Regions from separate parts of the Priestia sp. D51 genome, predicted to be linked through region 2. Evidence: a T-box and tRNA genes for the amino acid it is inferred to sense, from the RefSeq annotation. Region 2 holds a T-box; the other holds one or more tRNA genes.

Region 1 (9,668 bases), on a different contig from region 2:
TACTTCTTCATCCTGTATCGTTGGTGCCACCGTTGCCGTTGCTTCGTATATTCCGGGAGACTTTCTTACAAATGAAACGTACGCTTTACTTAGCTGATAAACAGCGTCTTCTGCAGAAGCATGTTCAACAGCACTTTTTAGAAGATAGTGTAGCTGCTGCAGTCCGCTTAAAGCCAGTTCTTTGCGCAGCTCTTCTAACCCTTTTATATGATTATACAAAGACGGAGGGCGAACATCTAATTCTTTGGCTAATGAAGCAATTGTAACAGCATAAAACCCTTCACGATTAGCCAAATTTCCACCTGTTTGAATAACCTTTTTGAAATCTAGTCCTTGTCGTGGCGACATCCTTTCATCTCCTCTTTTCTATTTTCACTTTTGCTTGTTGTATTGCTTTTTCCATCATTTTTAGCGGTTGAGAAAGCATTCTTCCGTGTCCAACAGCAAGAAGTGATGGGTTTAATTCATATAGCTTTTCTGCACTTTTAAGCGCTAGCTCTTTGCTCCACGTTCCAAAAGCAGGAAACGGAAACAGCGGTTTTAACTGACCTGATACGGCAACTCCTCCCCGCACTTGGAAAGAATCTCCTGCAATTAATGCGTTTGTTCTCTGGTCTAAAAAAGACATAGACCCAGGTGTATGTCCAGGTGTAAAAATAGGAGCAAGTGAGCCTATATAAGACTCTTCTTCGATGAAATGATCAATTTTAGTTGAAATCTTTCCTAGTTTTGGTATTCCTCCACGGATTGGGTTTTGAGGTTCTTCAGAATTTAGTGTGAAGTCTCCTGAAAATAATCGATAATCTCTTTGCGACATGTAAACAGAAGCATTCGGCAAACTTTTCTTCACGTTATCAATCGCTCCGATGTGATCTTCATGAGTATGAGTAAAAACAATTCGAGTAATCGGTTTTCCAATTTGATCTGCAGCTTTTAAAATACCTGACGCGCTGTAAGGAAGAGCCGCATCAATTAACGTAAGACTGTCTTTCTCTTCGACTAAATAACAATTCACTGGAAAAAATCGAGGCAAAAACGTCAATTGATACAACATTTTCTCACGAACTATTCTCATTTCCTCATCCCCTATTATCAAAATAAAAACTAATGGTATTAGTTTTTATTTTAACTAATACCATTAGTTTTATCAATCATATATTGGAAAAAACAAAAAAAGTGTGAGACATAACGAAATCGAGTGAATTTAAAGACGAACAAATGGAATAAAGAAGCTCGTATAGATCACATGTTACACCGTCCCCACAAAAAAATCCGAACGCGGCTGATTCTTGATAGAGAATCAACCGCGTTCGGATCTTACTTTAACTAAACTACTTTTGCCCTAGCCTCTATTAAAATTAAACGTCTTTTCTTTCTCCCGTAGCAGCCACTACAATCGCACTGCCTTTCTTTAACTCTTCTTCATATTTTTTTGTTTCGTCTTTTGATAAACCTAGCGCAGCCATTTTTGTTCGAAGCTCATCTTCTCTTGTTAAAAATAAACTCGCTGCTGAATGTAAAGGACCTTCTTCAGATAGTCGAATAATATTTGTGTCCGTTACTTCTGTTAAATTTTTAGAATTTTCCTTGTCATAGGTAAACACGTATACTTCATTTTTCTCAAAACCTTTATCTGCAAATTGATTAACTGCTTCGTTAATATTCGCTCCGTTTTCTACTACTTCAACATGTTTCATTATTTATAACCTCCTGTTTCTATCGCACATCTTTCTTTTATACTTAGCAAAAGAATGAACTTCTTACTACTATATATACCCGTTTTCAGAAAGGAAAACCCGCATTTAGCGCTTTACGGAGAGTTTGAATATCATTCCATATTATCCTTTAATCGGATGTATATCTCTTTTGATTAACGTATCTAAAACAATCATTCAGCTTATTTTCAGCTACCATTCATAAAAAATTCATCTGCATTGCTTATTATAATAAAGAAAAAAGGCGCTAATCAGGTACTTTCCACGCATAATGAATGTCTGTGTCAGAGTAAGCCGGATATGAATGCAACCATTCATATCCGGTTTTTTATATGAAAGAACTTCTAACAACATCCTGTCCTTGCACCTTATAACATAATATAATTCTCCATATTAACTAAAAATTCAGATTATACAGGAGGTTACAAATGAACAGCCATCCACACCCACAGTTAAAAAAAGAGTTAAAGATCCGGCATATCACCATGATTTCTCTCGGAGGAATTATTGGCGCTGGATTGTTTATTGGAAGCGGATCACTCATTAACACCGCTGGACCCGGCTCTATTTTTTCGTACGCATTTGCTGGTTTACTCGTTATTTTAGTCATGCGAATGCTTGGAGAAATGTCTACTGCAAATCCTTCCAGCGGTTCGTTTTCCACTTATGCAAAAGAGGCATTAGGCCCTTGGGCCGGCTACACAATTGGCTGGCTCTACTGGTTTTTCTGGGTTATCGTTATTGCTGTTGAAGCCATTGCAGGTGCAAATATTATTCAATACTGGTTCCCGTCTTTACCGTCTTGGGGAGTCAGCCTGGCTCTTACTTTTTTATTAACGATGACCAACCTGTACTCTGTTAAATCTTTCGGAGAATTTGAATATTGGTTTTCTCTCATTAAAGTTGTCAGTATCGTTCTTTTTTTACTTTTAGGTATTGCTATTATTTGTGGATTCATTCCAGGAATTGATTCTCCCGGCACTTCCAATCTTTTGCATAAAGGCGGCTTTTTACCGAATGGAATTAGTTCTGTATTTTTAGGAATCGCCCTTGTCATGTTCTCCTTTATGGGAACAGAAATTGTTGCAACCGCGGCAGGTGAATCTTCTCAACCTGAAAAAGCCATTACCATTGCGACCAATACCGTTATTTATCGTATTTTATTTTTCTATTTAGGATCTATTTTTATTTTAGTAACCGTTCTTCCATGGAATTCATCAAGCCTAATGAAAAGCCCATTTGTCTCTATTCTTGAATTAGTAAACATACCGGCCGCCGCTCAAATTATGAACTTTATTATTTTAACAGCTGTCCTTTCTTGTCTGAATTCTGGTTTGTATACAAGCTCTCGTATGCTGTTTTCCATGTCTCAAAATGGTAATGCGCCAAAAAGCTTTTCAAAATTAAATAAAAAAGGCGTACCGGTTAGCGCGATATTAGCATGTACAGTTATTTCGTACATCAGCGTCATCTTTAACTACATTTCGCCAGATAAAATCTTTTTGTTCTTAGTGAATGCATCAGGCGGCGTAGCCCTTCTTGTGTACCTCGTTATTGCATTTTCACAAATTAAAATGAGAAAAAAATATGAAAAAGAAAACCCTGAAGCATTAAAAATTAAAATGTGGTTATTTCCTTACTTAACTTACGCTACAATCGTTGCCATCACTAGTATCTTTATTGCCATGGCATTTATTGATTCATTGCGTTCACAGTTCTTTTTAACTCTTTTAATTGCTGTACTCGTCGTAGGTTCGTTTTTCTTTCAGCGTACCAAAATGACGAGCGGCTTAGCAGCAAAAGAAAACACATCAAAATAAAAGAGGTTGAGACATAACGAAATGAATCCAACCTAAAGATGAACAAGGGAGATAGATGAGCTAGACTGCTTATGACACCGCAGTTGATTTCCGTGCAAGGCTTCGCTTTGCCCTTCAATCACCTGCTAGAAGAAACGAAACACATAAAACTATATTTACCATCACAAAAAAACGAACCACCAATCAAACATGTTGATTAGTGGTTCGTTTTTCACTTTGACTAACATACTTTTGTCCCAGCCTCTTTTATTTAATCCGATAAATCTCCTACAATTTTTGTTCCGTGTAATTCAGTTGCCTGTGTGTCTTTTATAACCCGATCTGCGTTGCCTTCATGAATTCCTCCGCCGGGCAAAATAATAAGACGGTCATTGGCGTATGTGATCAGTTCTCGGATCACCTGCAAGTTTTGCAAAGCAGACCCTTTCCCACCTTTGGTCAAAATGCGGTCTGCTCCCATTTCACTAAGTATATCAATGGCTTTGTATTTATCTTTAATCTCATCAAATGCCATATGAAACGTAACGCTTAAAGGACGAGCTTCTGCTATTAATTCTTTAGTCCGTCCGTGATCGATTTCATTTTTTTCTGTTAATATGCCGAATACTACTCCGTTTACTCCAAGGTCTTTACATGCTTTAACGTCTTTTTTCATAATTTGAAATTCTGCTTCGGAATATAAAAAATCACCGCTTCTTGGGCGAATAATCACGTTGATATCTGTATCAAGATGTTCACTTGCATGTTGAATGGTGCCGTAACTTGGCGTAGTGCCTCCTTGACTGAGATTATCACATAATTCAATGCGGTCTGCTCCTAGCTTTTCCGCTTTTTTTGCCTGCTCATACCCTTCTACACACGCTTCTTTTATGTACTTCATACTTTCAACTCCTTTATTGGCTGTATAAATAAAGCCCATCTTTAAAAAGATGGACTTTCCTTTATTATTTAATCGCTTTATGAACTTTTAATTTCTTTCCTTTAATTGTTTTGTTTTTCATTGCTTGCAACACTTTGGGACCTTTTCCATTCAGAATCTCTACATACGAGACATTTTCTTGAATGGTAATAATTCCAATATCGTCTGCGGTTACTCCGTCTAATTTTGCGATTGTTCCTACAAAATCGACCGCTCGAATTTTCTTTTTCTTTCCGCCGTTAAAGTACAGCTTCATAATGTCTTTATTTAATGACTCGCTTTTATCTTTTTTAACTTCTGGACGCTCATTAATTTTTTCATTAAAAGCGAATGCTGCCTGCTGTACTTCTTCTTTAGAAGGAGGAGTAGATACTGGAATCGAAAAACCAATATATTCTTCAATTTCCGATAGCATTCTCTCTTCATAAGGCGTTACAAATGTGATAGCCTTCCCTTTTTTACCGGCACGTCCCGTTCTTCCCGTACGGTGAACGTAGCTTTCTTTTTCCAACGGAAGGTCATAGTTAATAACGTGCGTGATATTATCAATATCAATTCCTCTCGCAGCTACATCTGTTGCTACTAAATAGCGGAATTTCCCTTTTTTGAAATCATTCATAACCTCAAAACGGTCTTCTTGCACCATTGCCCCATGAATTTTATCACAAGGATATCCAAGATCATCTAAATCATCTAACAGCGTATTTACCTGCTCTTGCGTGCGGCAAAAAATGATGCAGCTGTCCGGATTTTCTACTGTAGTTACGTCTTTCAGCAGTTCAAATTTACCTTCATTTTGTACTGTTATAACAGAATGGTCAATCGTGCTTGTTGTTAATCCGTTCGCTTTGATTTCAACATCAACCGGCTTCTTCATATATTTGCGAGACAGTTCTTCAATATCTTCCGGAAGCGTAGCCGAGAAAAGCATCGTTACACGCTCACTAGGAAGATGTTGAATAATCGCTTCCACTTGGTCAATAAAACCCATATTTAGCATTTCATCTGCTTCATCAATAACCAAATAACGAATTTTCTCTAATGCCAGCGTTTCTTTTTCTATATGATCAAGCACTCGTCCAGGCGTACCTACAACAATATGTGTTTTTTGCTTTAATTCTACTTTTTGCTTGGCAAACGGTGATTTTCCATAAACAGCAGCTGCTTTAATTCGCTTAAAACGGCCGATATTTGTAATATCTTCTTTTACCTGCGCAGCCAGCTCTCGTGTAGGTGTTAACACTAAGGCTTGGGGCTTATTTTCTTCCCAGTTAACTAATTCACACAGTGGAATGCCGAAGGAAGCCGTTTTTCCACTTCCTGTTTGAGACTTCACGACCACATCTCTTTCTTCTAGCGCAATGGGAAGCACCTTACTTTGTACTTCCGTAGGATGATTGTATTGCAGGCTAGAAAGCGCCTTAGCTACCTTGTCACTAAGACCATATTGACTAAAACTTCTTTGATTCATTTTGTACCCTCATTTATTTTAAATTAGTGATTATCTTTATCATGACCTGATGCACTATGTTTCATTATACTTTAATTCTTCTATGCGCGCTCAAGATTTAATATAGCATTGGTTTGTTAAGCCAAAGAGAAAAGCCGCTCTCTTATTAATAAGAAAACGGCTTTGGTATGAGCGATGAGGGATTCGAACCCCCGACCCCATCCCTGTCAAGGATGTATTCTCCCACTGAACTAATCGCTCGCAATATGTATTGACTATAACAACAATTACATCAATCTGTTTGCTTAATTATACGCTATTTGACCAAAACTCTTCAAGTATTTTTTTACATATAAACTTAAAAAATAACACCAATTGAATTAATGGGAAGTGACGGTTGTATTAGATAAATTATATTGAATTACACTGTGTTGCTTTCTAAATTCTTATAGTTATTATAGTGAAAAAAATTTACAAATTGTTAGTTTCAATCGATTGCAGAATAGATAGCCCATTGATACCTAGAGAGTTGTCAACTGATTCTTCATATCTTGTATAATGGTTAACTTAACTAACCACCTTTAAAAAATGGTAAATATCAGTACTTATTTATTTCATAAAAGTGGAAAGTACTTTAATATTAAAGGTATGATTGCTTGATGCAAAAAGCATTTTATAAAATAATAAATATAGGGGTGAAAGAGCCTTTATGATAAAAGTAACCTTATTAGAAAATTCCTATGATTTTTTACATAACTCCTTAAGCCACTTTAATTGGGCTACTTCTGAAGTTTCTTTTGAAACTCAGAAACGATATTTGAAGTTTTCTTTAGTTGATATTGTTCAATCAATGGAATTAATGTTCAAAGAAGTGTTAAGAAGAAGAAATGAATTTCTTATATATGAAAATATAGATAAACCAAAACATACTGTATCCATTTCAACAGCATTGCAAAGATTGAAAAATATAATAGGATTAAATCTAGAACAAAAAGACGAAATAAAAATTAAAAGAGCAATTGATTTACGTAATCAAATTATTCATTTTGAATTAGAACTTGATATCAAAGAGCTTATTACTATTTATATTGTTATTTTTGAATTTATTCATTCTTTTCATTACCGATTTTTAAAAGAAGAACTACATGAACGTATACGTCCTAGCTACTGGAAAATTGAAGCGAAATTAATGGAGAAATTCGAAAAGGAATTTGTTTTATATAATGGCATTGAGGTAAATAAATTATATCCTAGTGAAATTGCTGAATCTCAAATGCTGACTTATTACGTTGGAAAAAGTGAAAGTTATAAACGAATAAAGTTTGGAAAAGAAGAGAACTTGGATTTTTTATCAGAACATAGTCGGTGTGATGATTGTGAAGTAAAACAAGGTTACTATCATACCCTCGGCTGTAGCTTAGAAATTTGTCCAAAATGTGGTGGGCAAGTAAAGTCATGTTCCTGTAATTTAAAAGCAGAACTTTTCTAGATAAAAAAATTAAAGGAGCAATTCGGAAAAATTCTATAATAAAATTTTCATTTTATAAAAACAAAGAAAAGCAGGGCATAGAGTAACCATTGCTCAATCTAATTTTATTTTATTTTCAAGTTTGTACTTAAAAATAAGTTCAACTAATTTATAACCATCTATTAGTATAATCTCTTTATGCCTTAGCTTCTTTACATATTTAACAGCTTCAGAAGAAAATTTACTTGTAGTGATAAAAAACCCTTTGATACCATAAACTCCATCTAAAGCACCTGAAAAATCTCGTACTAATGGTTGACCAATTGAATAGCCTCTCCGAATTTTAGACTGGAAATAGACCTTTGACCCTTCATTTCTTCCCAAGTGAACTACCCCATCAATCCCACCATCATTATTTTTAGATGTTATTTCTACACTCGCTAAAAAATCTACGTTATAAACCTTAGACAATATTAATCCTGAAACAGATTCAAAGTATGAGGCATCTATTTTTTCTAGTTTATTCAAATATTCTTTATAAGTATTCATAAGTGGCTTACAAACTATGCCTTTTTCTTTATGAATTGTTTTAATCCGCGTATCGTTAGCTAGTTCATCTAAACAACGTTTTGTAATTTTAGTAGGGTTTTGAGCTAATAATTTTTTTGCCTTAGTTGTAATTTTAAATGGCTTTATATCTTTAAATATTAACCCAGCTCTAATTAGCAACATTTTTGAAAAGCTTACTTGAGAATAAAACTTTTTAACTCCTGACGGGACTGTTTCATTTAATTCTTCATTAGTTAAACCAAACTCCCCTGCTAATACATTTACAGCCTCTTTCAAGCTATAAATTTTTCTGTGTGTAATTAAGCTTAATAATGGCCAATGAATTTCGTCATAACAAGGTAACGACATTTACAACACCCTTTCGATTTATTTTTATTATGTAATCGAAATAGCATTATGCATTTATACCTATTATATCCAGTTAATTATCAATTTTAAAAGCATATATTTTTTTATTTCGCAAGATAATATCCATTGTTATTTATTCATAATAACCAAATAAGATTTCTTCTGAAATATCAATTCCACACTTCTTTAGTCTAAAGGCTCTTTGGCTATAGAGCTTCTTTAAAATTTTTTCTTTCTCCTTGGCTAGTGCATGATGTAGTCTTTTATGACAATTCACGCATAAGCTAACTATGTTCGCTTCAATGTCGATGCTAACATCAAAACTATCTTGAAATTCTATAGGAATTAAATGGTGTGCTTCAACGTAATTCTTTCCCGAAACTTTAGAAGTAAAATCTTTGTGGTTGCTATTCACTTCACAAAGATAATTAGCAACTACTATTGCATTCTTACCTTTTTTTGCATTTCTTCTATAAACTTTAGAGGTTGCCTTGTCATTTTTTAATGGCTTATCTATTGGTACATCATTAATTTCTAACTTTATATTGGAGGTTGTTGATATTTCCACTTCTTTTTGATAAATAGAGTCTCTTGCTTCCTCTTGAGAAGCGATAATATACGGCACAAATTTCACTTCGTACACAAATGGTTTACCTACAGAATAAAATTCAATATATTCGGCATTTTCATCTGGAACAACTACATAAGATTTCTTATTTTCTTTTTGGCTTTTTCTCATCCTTTCTGTTTTCAAATATCTATAGCTATATTTAAAAGCTTCTTCTAACACATTCCTAAACTCGGTATTAGAATCATATCTTATCTGATATGTATCGGATTTTATATTTTTTCTATCGACGTTCACCAATTGTACTTCATATATATTGCCTTCATTTATGATTTCAACCTTATATCTATCACCTCTTTTGAAATGGAAGCCATTAACATTATCAAAATCTTCATGAAAATCACTAGGTATTGTCGAACCGTTTTCAAAAATTGACCAATCTACTTTCTTTATTCCAATTAAATTTGGTACACCATCTGGCTTTGACCAACTCTTATTAACCTTCATTTAATATCACCCATGTTATTTTATTAATAATTCAGTTATCAATATCATACTCAAAATCTACAGGAAAACTTGTCAAATACAAAAAAGCTGTCTATTACAAGATAGGCAACTTTTTTATAGGCTTGTTTTCTAGCGAAAAAAATTCAAATTATTTCTTTATCCTTTTACAAAGATGCTTGACTGCTATTTATTATAAAAATAGCATCCTAGCCGTTAAACTGTTACTTTAACCACTTCTTTGACTTTCTCTTCAAATCCTGGTTGTTCAACAAACAATAGACCGTAGCCCTTTCCTACTTGTTT
Region 2 (9,668 bases):
TGAAAAATTAATTAGCATGAAGCGTGCAGGAGCGGATTTAATTGTAACGTATCATGCTAAAGACGCAGCACGCTGGTTATCTGACAAGTAATTAAGGAGGCTTACACATGAGAAGTTATGAAAAGTCAAAAGCAGCTTTTTTAGAAGCGCAGCAACTAATGCCGGGTGGAGTAAACAGTCCTGTTCGTGCATTTAAATCAGTAGATATGGATCCTATTTTTATGGAACGAGGAAAAGGCGCTACGATTTACGATATTGACGGCAACAAATATATTGACTACGTCTTATCATGGGGACCTTTAATTCACGGACATTCCAACGATCAAGTAGTTGAAGCAGTAAAAAAAGTAACGGAATCTGGTACAAGCTTTGGTGCACCAACATTAATTGAAAATGAGCTCGCTAAAGTTGTGATTGAGCGCGTTCCTTCAATCGAAATCGTCCGTATGGTGAGTTCAGGTACGGAAGCAACGATGAGCGCACTGCGTTTAGCGCGTGGCTATACGGGCCGCAACAAAATTTTAAAATTTGAAGGCTGTTACCATGGACACGGTGACTCTCTTCTCATTAAAGCTGGCTCAGGCGTTGCAACGTTAGGCCTACCAGATAGCCCGGGAGTGCCTGAAGGAATCGCTAAAAACACGATTACAGTGCCGTACAATGATTTAGAAAGCGTACAATATGCTTTTAAAGAATTCGGAGATGACATTGCCGGAGTAATCGTTGAACCGGTAGCAGGAAATATGGGTGTGGTACCGCCTCAGCCCGGTTTCTTACAAGGGCTTCGTGATATCACATCAGAATATGGCTCACTGCTCATTTTTGATGAAGTAATGACAGGGTTCCGCGTAGCGTACAACTGTGCACAGGGCTACTACAACATTACGCCTGACTTAACTTGCTTAGGAAAAGTAATCGGTGGTGGTTTACCAGTAGGTGCTTACGGTGGTAAAGCTGAAATTATGGAGCGAGTTGCACCAAGCGGCCCGATTTATCAAGCAGGTACATTATCAGGTAATCCGCTTGCGATGACAGCTGGATACGAGACATTAACACAGCTGACACCTCAATCCTACGATGAGTTCATTCGTAAAGCAGATCGCTTAGAAGAAGGATTGATGGCAGCAGCTGAAAAATATGATGTGCCGTTTACCGTAAACCGAGCTGGTTCAATGATCGGTTTCTTCTTCACAAACGAACAGGTCATAAATTACGAAACAGCGAAAACATCGAATTTAGATTATTTTGCAGCTTACTATCGTGAAATGGCTAATGAAGGCGTGTTTTTACCTCCTTCTCAATTCGAAGGAATGTTTTTATCAACTTCTCATACAGATGCAGACATTGAACATACAATTGCAGCAGCTGAAAAAGCTTTTTCAAAGTTGCGTGGATAAACAGCTAAATAGAAATAACTTTTATAAAGAAGCTTACGGAGGATTCCGTAAGCTTTTTTAGTTTTCAAGACATATTTTAATTTATTTGTTCATACATCTTTAATGACCGCGCTATTACTTGGCGGGTGTTGGAAGGGGGAGAACAATTTGTCGCAGGATAATTTATCATGTCTGCGTTTTTCCGTAGAAGAATCAGTATGGTTTCAAAAAGGACAGGAAGTCTCACAACTTTTGTCTATCTCCTTAGAGCCTCAAGTATCTATTCAAGAATATGACCAATATGTGTCTATTCGAGGAGCATTGCAATTAACAGGTGAATACGAAACGTACGAGGGAGAGCACTCGTTACGCGAATATACAAATGAGAATCAAGTGCAATCTATCTCTGTCCGTGAAGACGGAACGGCTGAATTATCACATCAATTTCCTGTTGATATTACCATTCCTAAAAATCGTATTCAAAGTATTGAAGATGTATATGTATCTATTGATTTATTTGATTATGAATTACCAGGCACAAATCAGCTGCAGCTAATGGCTGACTTGTCCATCACAGGATTGTACGGGGAACAGCATCAAGAACAAGAACGAGAAGAAGAGGAAGAGTTTGCGGAAGAACAGCACATCGTCTCCTATGAAGAAGTGGACGATGCTGAAGAGGTATATACTGAAAACGTTGCTCAAGAAGAAGAGGAACAAGAGGAGCAAGAGTTTGACGTAAGCTATCGTGAAGCTCCCGCACTTTTAGAGGCAGAGGCTATTGAAGAAGATCATTCAGAAGAGCCTCCTAGTTATTTTTCATCTGTATTTAAAAAAGAATCTCGTGCTGAGCCGGTCGTGGAATATGAAGAGGAAGCATATGAACCATTTGAAGTCGAAGTGAAAAAAGAGGCACCAATCGAGGAAGAAAGAGAAGACAACGTGATTGAGCTCTTTCAGCTTCGTCAAGAGCAAGAAAGCTTCGAAGAATCGCAAGTTAGTGAATTAAATACGTATGCTGACATTCAACAAGAGGTTGAGCAAGAAAAGGAAAAGATTATTGTTGAATTTCGGAAAGAAGAAAATGAAAGCGGCCGAAATGAAAATGCCCTTTATTTAACAAAGCTCTTTTCTCGGGAAGAAGAAGCTTTTTCAACGTGGAAGCTTTGTATTGTTCAAGACGGAGATTCGCTTGATATGATAGCAAACCGCTATAATACGAATGTACAAAACATTTTACGAGTGAATAATTTAGGAGATGAATATGAGTTGGAAGAAGGAAGCATCTTAAATATTCCCGTTCGTTAAAGTCGGAAAGAAAACAGTTTTGACGCATATAATGTCTTAACTGTTTTCTTTATTTTTTACGAGGAAGGAGAATATAGATGCAGCGGACAGTAGCAGACTACAAAGTATTGTTAAAAGAATATGACTTAGATGTTGACTTTATCGAAGACTACGGAAAAGTAAAAAAAGTCTATACAAAAACTGGCGTATTTGCGCTTAAAGAAATGGCGAATCATCAAGAGCGAAATCAGAACTTCATTCAAAAGCTGCAGAACGTGTATCAAAAAGGGTGGATGGGCTTTGTCCCTATTTATCAAACGAAGCGTTCTCAGCCTATTGTTTCAGATGAAAGCGGCTCGTATTACTTAATGCCGTGGCTCCCAAATAACCCAACCGAAGAGCGTGATATTCGATATCATAAATTATTTCAAGAGCTTGCTAAGCTTCACGGCGCTTCGGCGCAGGAAGTAGAAGTGAAAAAAGAAGATATAGAAAATCATTATACATCGATGAAAGAAACGTGGGAAAAACGTCAGGAAGAGCTGAAGCAGTACGTAGTAGAATGCGAGAAGAAAGTGTATATGTCCCCGTTTGAATTGCATTACTGTACATTTTATTATGAAATGACAAGAGCGCTTGAGTTTGGTTTTGGAAAGCTCGATCAGTGGAACGATGAAATGGAAGAAAAGGAAAAGATCCGGCTGGTTACGTCTCATGGAAAGCTATCGGCTAAACATTTTATCTATGACGAACGGGGAAATGGTTTTTTTATTAACTTTGAACATGCAAAAGATGCTTCGCCGATTTATGATTTGGTCTCATTTTATTTCCGTACTCTTCGCACGTACCCAGTAACTACCTATGACAGCTATGAGTGGTTTAGTACGTATGAAAAACATTTTGCTCTCAGAGAAGAGGAAAGACTGCTTTTGCACAGTTATTTAGCGTTTCCAGAACCCTTGTATCAGTGTATCGTTCAATATAGGCAGCATAAAGAAAGTAAAACGGAGCTTGAACATATGCAGTCATTTATTCGAGCATACTGGCTGACGAAAAACATTGAACAGCTCAATATTAAAATATTTGAAGTAGATCAGCAAAAAAAAATGGCAGCGGAAGCAGCTGCACAAGCCCAAGCGAATGAATAGCGCTTGGGTTTTTAAATCCAGTCCGAATATAAAGCAACCGCTAGTATGGCAAGCAGTGCCAACAACAGTACATCAAAGGTTGTGGGGAAGAATAGTGTACGTATACCTTGAAAAATTGTTAAAGGAACAATAAACTGTCCGCAAGCCGCTCCTGCTGTTTTGAGCCACCGCTGCAGCTGATACGAATTTACATTTATTCGTTTCTTCATTTGTACATGCCCCTTTCAATCCACTTGCCCAGGTTAAAGTAAGTATATGAAAAAAGAAAGAAATGGTGCCATTTTTTTGAGCGGATTTTTCATTTTATTTCCAAAATTAGCGAGTGAATGAAAAAATAAAGAGCAGAACAAAAAAATTATGAATATAATCATAAAAAAATGGAGAAGATTATTGACGATTCAACATTTTTTCATATAGTATAATTAAGAGAAATTCATACATAAATACAGTGAATAGGAAGAGTACGGGATGTTCGTCTTTCAGAGAGAGAAATCAGCTGCTGTGAGATTTCTTAAGAATGTGCACTCGGAATGTCGCCTATGAGTAGCTTTTTTGAACAGCTGCATAGCTCAGTAGAAAAAGCCGGTTAATCAACCGTTATGAAATGAAGTGTATAGGCTTATCAAACGGGATACGTCTATAAAAAAAGGTGGTACCGCGAAATCAACTCCTTTCGTCCTTTTATTAGGAAAGGAGTTTTTTTATGTTTATAAAAGCTTTACACAGTTTCTAAAGACTGAAACTTTATATTATGGAGGTATACATTATGTCTGAAAAAGAAGTGACTCTTCCAACGAAGTATGATCCAAAAGCCGTTGAAGAAAATCGTTATCAGTATTGGTTAGACGGGAAGTTTTTTGAAGCAACAAATGACCCTGAAAAAGAGCCATATACAATTGTAATTCCACCCCCAAACGTAACGGGCAAGCTGCATTTAGGGCACGCTTGGGATACAACGTTACAAGACATCTTAACGCGTATGAAGCGCATGCAAGGCTATGACGTTTTATGGCTTCCCGGCATGGACCATGCGGGGATTGCAACGCAGGCAAAAGTAGAAGAAAAGCTTCGCAGCGAAGGGAAAAGCCGCTACGATCTAGGCCGCGAAAATTTTGTAGCCGAAACGTGGAAATGGAAAGAAGAATATGCAAGCTTTATTCGCCAGCAGTGGTCGAAGCTAGGACTTGGCTTAGACTATTCACGCGAGCGCTTCACGCTTGATGAAGGCCTTTCTAAAGCAGTGCGCGAAGTATTCGTAACGCTTTACAAAAAAGGGTTAATCTATCGCGGAGAATATATTATTAACTGGGATCCAGCTACAAAAACAGCTCTTTCAGACATCGAGGTTATTTACAAAGATGTACAAGGTGCGTTTTATCATATGCGCTATCCGTTGGCAGATGGTTCTGGACATATTGAAATCGCAACAACTCGTCCTGAAACAATGCTAGGAGATACGGCTGTAGCTGTTCACCCTGAAGATGATCGCTATAAGCACTTAATCGGCAAAAAGGTTATCCTTCCGATTGTAGGTCGTGAAATTCCAATCGTAGGCGATGATTATGTAGATATGGAATTCGGTTCTGGTGCGGTAAAAATTACGCCTGCTCATGACCCGAACGATTTTGAAATTGGAAACCGTCATAATTTAGAGCGTATTTTAGTGATGAATCAAGACGGCACGATGAATGACAAAGCAGGTAAATATGAAGGAATGGATCGTTTTGCTTGCCGTAAGCAAATTGTTAAAGACCTTCAAGAAGACGGCGTATTGTTCAACATTGAAGACCACATGCATTCAGTAGGTCACAGTGAACGAAGCGGTGCCGTTGTTGAACCTTATTTATCAACTCAGTGGTTTGTAAAAATGCAGCCGTTAGCAGATAAAGCAGTAGATCTTCAAAAACAAGAAGAAAAAGTAAACTTTGTGCCTGATCGTTTTGAAAAGACATACTTACACTGGATGGAAAATATTCGCGACTGGTGTATTTCGCGTCAGCTTTGGTGGGGACATCGCATTCCAGCTTGGTATCATAAAGAAACTGGAGAAGTATACGTAGATCATGAGGCTCCAGCAGATATCGAAAACTGGGAACAGGATTCAGATGTATTAGACACATGGTTCAGTTCAGCGCTATGGCCGTTCTCAACAATGGGCTGGCCGGATGTGGATGCAGCTGATTTCAAACGCTACTACCCAACAAATGTGCTTGTAACGGGCTACGACATTATTTTCTTCTGGGTATCTCGTATGATTTTCCAAGGTCTTGAATTTACGGGTAAACGTCCGTTTGACGATGTACTTATTCACGGTCTTGTACGAGATGCTGAAGGTCGTAAGATGAGTAAATCACTTGGTAACGGCGTAGATCCAATGGAAGTAATCGAGAAATACGGTGCAGATTCTCTTCGCTATTTCTTATCTACAGGAAGCTCACCGGGACAAGATTTACGCTTCAGCTTTGAAAAAGTCGAAGCGACGTGGAACTTTGCAAATAAAATTTGGAATGCTTCTCGTTTTGCATTAATGAACATGGACGGCATCACATTTGAAGAGCTTGATTTATCAGGCGAAAAGTCAGTTGCGGATAAATGGATTTTAACGCGCTTAAATGAAACGATTGAGCACGTAACAAAATTAGCTGACAAATATGAATTTGGTGAAGTTGGACGCATTCTTTATAACTTTATTTGGGATGACTTCTGCGATTGGTATATTGAAATGGCTAAACTTCCTCTTTACGGAGAAGATGAAGCAGCTAAAAAGACCACTCGCTCAATTTTAGCTTATGTACTTGATAACACAATGCGACTTTTACATCCATTCATGCCGTTTATTACTGAAGAAATTTGGCAAAGCTTGCCGCATGAAGGTGAATCAATTACAGTAGCTAAATGGCCGGAAGTACGCGCTGAGCTTTCGGATAAAGAAGCTGCTAACGATATGCGTTTACTTGTAGATATTATCCGTGCTGTTCGTAACATTCGTGCTGAAGTGAACACGCCGATGAGCAAACAAGTAAAATTATTTATTAAAGCTAAAGATGAAAATATTCAAAGTCAGCTTGAAAAGAATCGTGCGTATGTAGAACGTTTCTGTAATCCAAGTGAGCTTGTGATTTCAACCGATGTTTCATTAGATGAAAAAGCGATGACTGCTGTTGTAACAGGCGCAGAATTAATTTTACCTCTTGAAGGTTTAATTAATATCGAAGAAGAAATCGCCCGTTTAGAAAAAGAATACGATAAGTTAAACAAAGAAGTAGAACGTGTACAAAAGAAATTAAACAACCAAGGCTTTATTGCAAAAGCGCCTGCTAAAGTAGTAGAAGAAGAGCGTGCAAAAGAGCAAGATTACGTTGAAAAACGTGAAGCTGTTCAGTCTCGTATTGCTGAATTACGCGGATAATCAATGGGTTAATAAACCAACAGAAAAAGCGTGGCTTGTATAGCGACGCTTTTTCTTTACATAATAATAGCGATGGAAAAGAAAGGTGAATAAAAGATGATAACGACATATGAAGAAGCGCTTGATTGGATTCATAACAGACTTCGCTTTGGAATCAAGCCGGGGTTAGAACGAATGGAATGGATGCTAGAGCAGCTTGATTTTCCGCAGCAAAATATAAATGTTATTCACGTTGCTGGGACGAATGGTAAAGGTTCTACTGTTTCGTATTTGCGAAATATGTTAGAAGAAGCAGGGTATAAAGTTGGAACGTTTACTTCCCCTTATATCGAAACATTTAATGAGCGGATTAGCGTGAATGGACAGCCTATTTCAAATGAAGCAATGACCGCTCTTGTTCAGGAAGTAAAGCCTGTAGTGGAGCGACTAGAACATACGGACTTAGGGTCAGCAACGGAATTTGAAGTGATTACAATCATGGCTTTTCTTTATTTCGGCTATCATGATTCAGTTGACTATGTTGTGTTTGAAACAGGTCTTGGGGGACGATATGATTCAACAAACGTTGTGAATCCTATGGTGAGTATTATTACAAACATTGGATTTGATCACATGGCGATACTAGGTGATACGGTAGAAGAAATTGCAGCAGAAAAAGCGGGGATTATTAAAAAAGAAGTCCCTATTATTACTGGTGCAGAGCAAGTAAAGGCGCTTGACGTCATTGCAGAAGAGGCAAATTTGAAGCAGGCTTCGTTATTTGTGTTAGGAAAAGAATTTAAAATTGAAAACTATGAGCCCTTAGCAAATGGAGAAGGCTTTACGTTAAAAACGCCGTATGGTACATTTGAACACTTGCAATTAAATATGCTTGGCTATCATCAAGTTAAAAATGCAGCTTTGGCTGTGATGGCCGTTTGTTATTTAAAAGAAAAGAAAAAGCTTTCTATCTCCAATGAGCAAATGATAAAAGGGATTCAGCATACAAAGTGGAACGGCCGCTTTGAGATAGTAAATGAGCATCCTTTAACGATTATTGACGGGGCTCATAATGCAGAAGGCATTGATAGCTTGTTATCTACTTTACGCCTTCATTATGAAGATCGAAACATTCATTTAATCTTCAGCTGCTTAAATGATAAAAGCGCTGATCGAATGGTCCAAGAACTTGAAACAATCGCTGCAAGTATTACATTTACGTCGTTTGACTTTCCTCGTGCTCGCGCAGCTGGGGAACTTTATGAGATGAGTACTCATCGTAATAAGCATATGGACGAGGAGTGGAAAAAAGCAATTGCTTACGTAAAGGAAAAGGCGACAGGTGAACAAGACATGGTCGTGATTACAGGGTCTCTGTATTTTATATCAGAAGTGCGGGCCTTTCTTCTCAAATGAGCAGAAGCAGCAAGTGAAATCTTGCTGCTTTTAACATAATGTAAGAAAGGGATACAAATAATAAGGAAGCACTAAGTTCAAAGTATTGTCACTTTCACCCCCTAGGTAAGTGATATATAATAAACATGTACATCACTAAATAAGGAGATTGTTAACATGAGTAAGAATAATGAAAAAATTGTACCGAAAAGTAATAAAAACTTTACCGGTATTATTCTTACCTTTTCAGTGATAGCGAATGTTATTATCTTACTGCTGTTCTTTTCGAATATTGGCTATCAAGGAAAAGTAAGTTTTGATTTGACTATCTTTCCACGGTTAAATGCTATTTTGAATAGTTTTACGTTTATTTTTTTAGTTGCAGCGTTGATTTCAATCTTTAGAAAAAACATCAATGCTCATAGAGGGTTTATCTTAGCGGCATTCACTTCTACACTGCTCTTTTTAGTTTCATATTTAACGTTCCACTATATCTCAACGGAAACAGCTACGTTTGGTGGAGAAGGAATTGTTCGTCCCATTTACTTCTTTATTTTGATCACACACAGTTTCTTAGCAGCGATTATCGTTCCGCTGGCACTGTTTGCACTTGTGTGGGGCTGGACAATGCAAGTTGAAAAACATAAAAAAATTGTGCGATGGACAATGCCAATCTGGCTTTATGTAAGCCTTACAGGTGTAATTGTCTACTTATTTATGGCTCCTTACTATTAAAAAACGTCTGCTTTTGCAGATGTTTTTTTATGCTGTTTTTGTTTTTTAGTGGTATAATCCTTATTACCTATAAAAGGTGTGTTTTAAGGAAGGAGGCATACAGAATATGACTTTTATGGGTATTAAGATTCAGTTTATTAATGAAGGAGCTGTTTGATACTAATCAATAAAAGAGAGGTGTGGAAATGAATAAACTGTCAAAAGAGAATAAAGGACTTTCTCTCACGCAAGTGATTATACTGGTTATCGTAATAGGTCTTCTAGCAGCTTTTCTCATACCGTTTATTGGCAGCTATTTAAAAGGAAAAGATACATTGCCCCATTCAAAAGAAAATCTAC

What was found. The T-box of region 2 lies ahead of ACNHOZ_RS01225 (valine--tRNA ligase). A T-box ahead of a tRNA ligase gene usually reads a tRNA of that ligase, here a tRNA-Val.
Region 1: it has a tRNA-Val gene. The T-box ahead of ACNHOZ_RS01225 (valine--tRNA ligase) is inferred to sense a tRNA for this amino acid. The anticodon was not compared.

What each region holds. Positions count from the first base shown of each region.
Region 1 is NZ_JBLTIR010000003.1:155,531-165,198, reverse strand. It holds gene ACNHOZ_RS12815 (TetR/AcrR family transcriptional regulator) at 1-348, opposite strand, end outside; gene ACNHOZ_RS12810 (MBL fold metallo-hydrolase) at 353-1,075, opposite strand; gene ACNHOZ_RS12805 (general stress protein) at 1,359-1,697, opposite strand; gene ACNHOZ_RS12800 (amino acid permease) at 2,144-3,535, shown strand; gene ACNHOZ_RS12795 (copper homeostasis protein CutC) at 3,786-4,415, opposite strand; gene ACNHOZ_RS12790 (DEAD/DEAH box helicase) at 4,480-5,925, opposite strand; tRNA gene ACNHOZ_RS12785 (tRNA-Val) at 6,094-6,165, opposite strand; gene ACNHOZ_RS12780 (hypothetical protein) at 6,614-7,393, shown strand; gene ACNHOZ_RS12775 (restriction endonuclease) at 7,487-8,290, opposite strand; gene ACNHOZ_RS12770 (HNH endonuclease) at 8,424-9,365, opposite strand; gene ACNHOZ_RS12765 (hypothetical protein) at 9,579-9,668, opposite strand, start outside.
Region 2 is NZ_JBLTIR010000001.1:228,953-238,620, forward strand. It holds gene hemB (porphobilinogen synthase) at 1-91, shown strand, start outside; gene hemL (glutamate-1-semialdehyde 2,1-aminomutase) at 108-1,397, shown strand; gene spoVID (stage VI sporulation protein D) at 1,545-2,684, shown strand; gene ysxE (spore coat protein YsxE) at 2,762-3,811, shown strand; gene ACNHOZ_RS01220 (hypothetical protein) at 3,823-4,020, opposite strand; T-box leader at 4,251-4,495, shown strand; gene ACNHOZ_RS01225 (valine--tRNA ligase) at 4,578-7,220, shown strand; gene ACNHOZ_RS01230 (bifunctional folylpolyglutamate synthase/dihydrofolate synthase) at 7,317-8,615, shown strand; gene ACNHOZ_RS01235 (DUF420 domain-containing protein) at 8,772-9,329, shown strand; gene ACNHOZ_RS01240 (hypothetical protein) at 9,515-9,668, shown strand, end outside.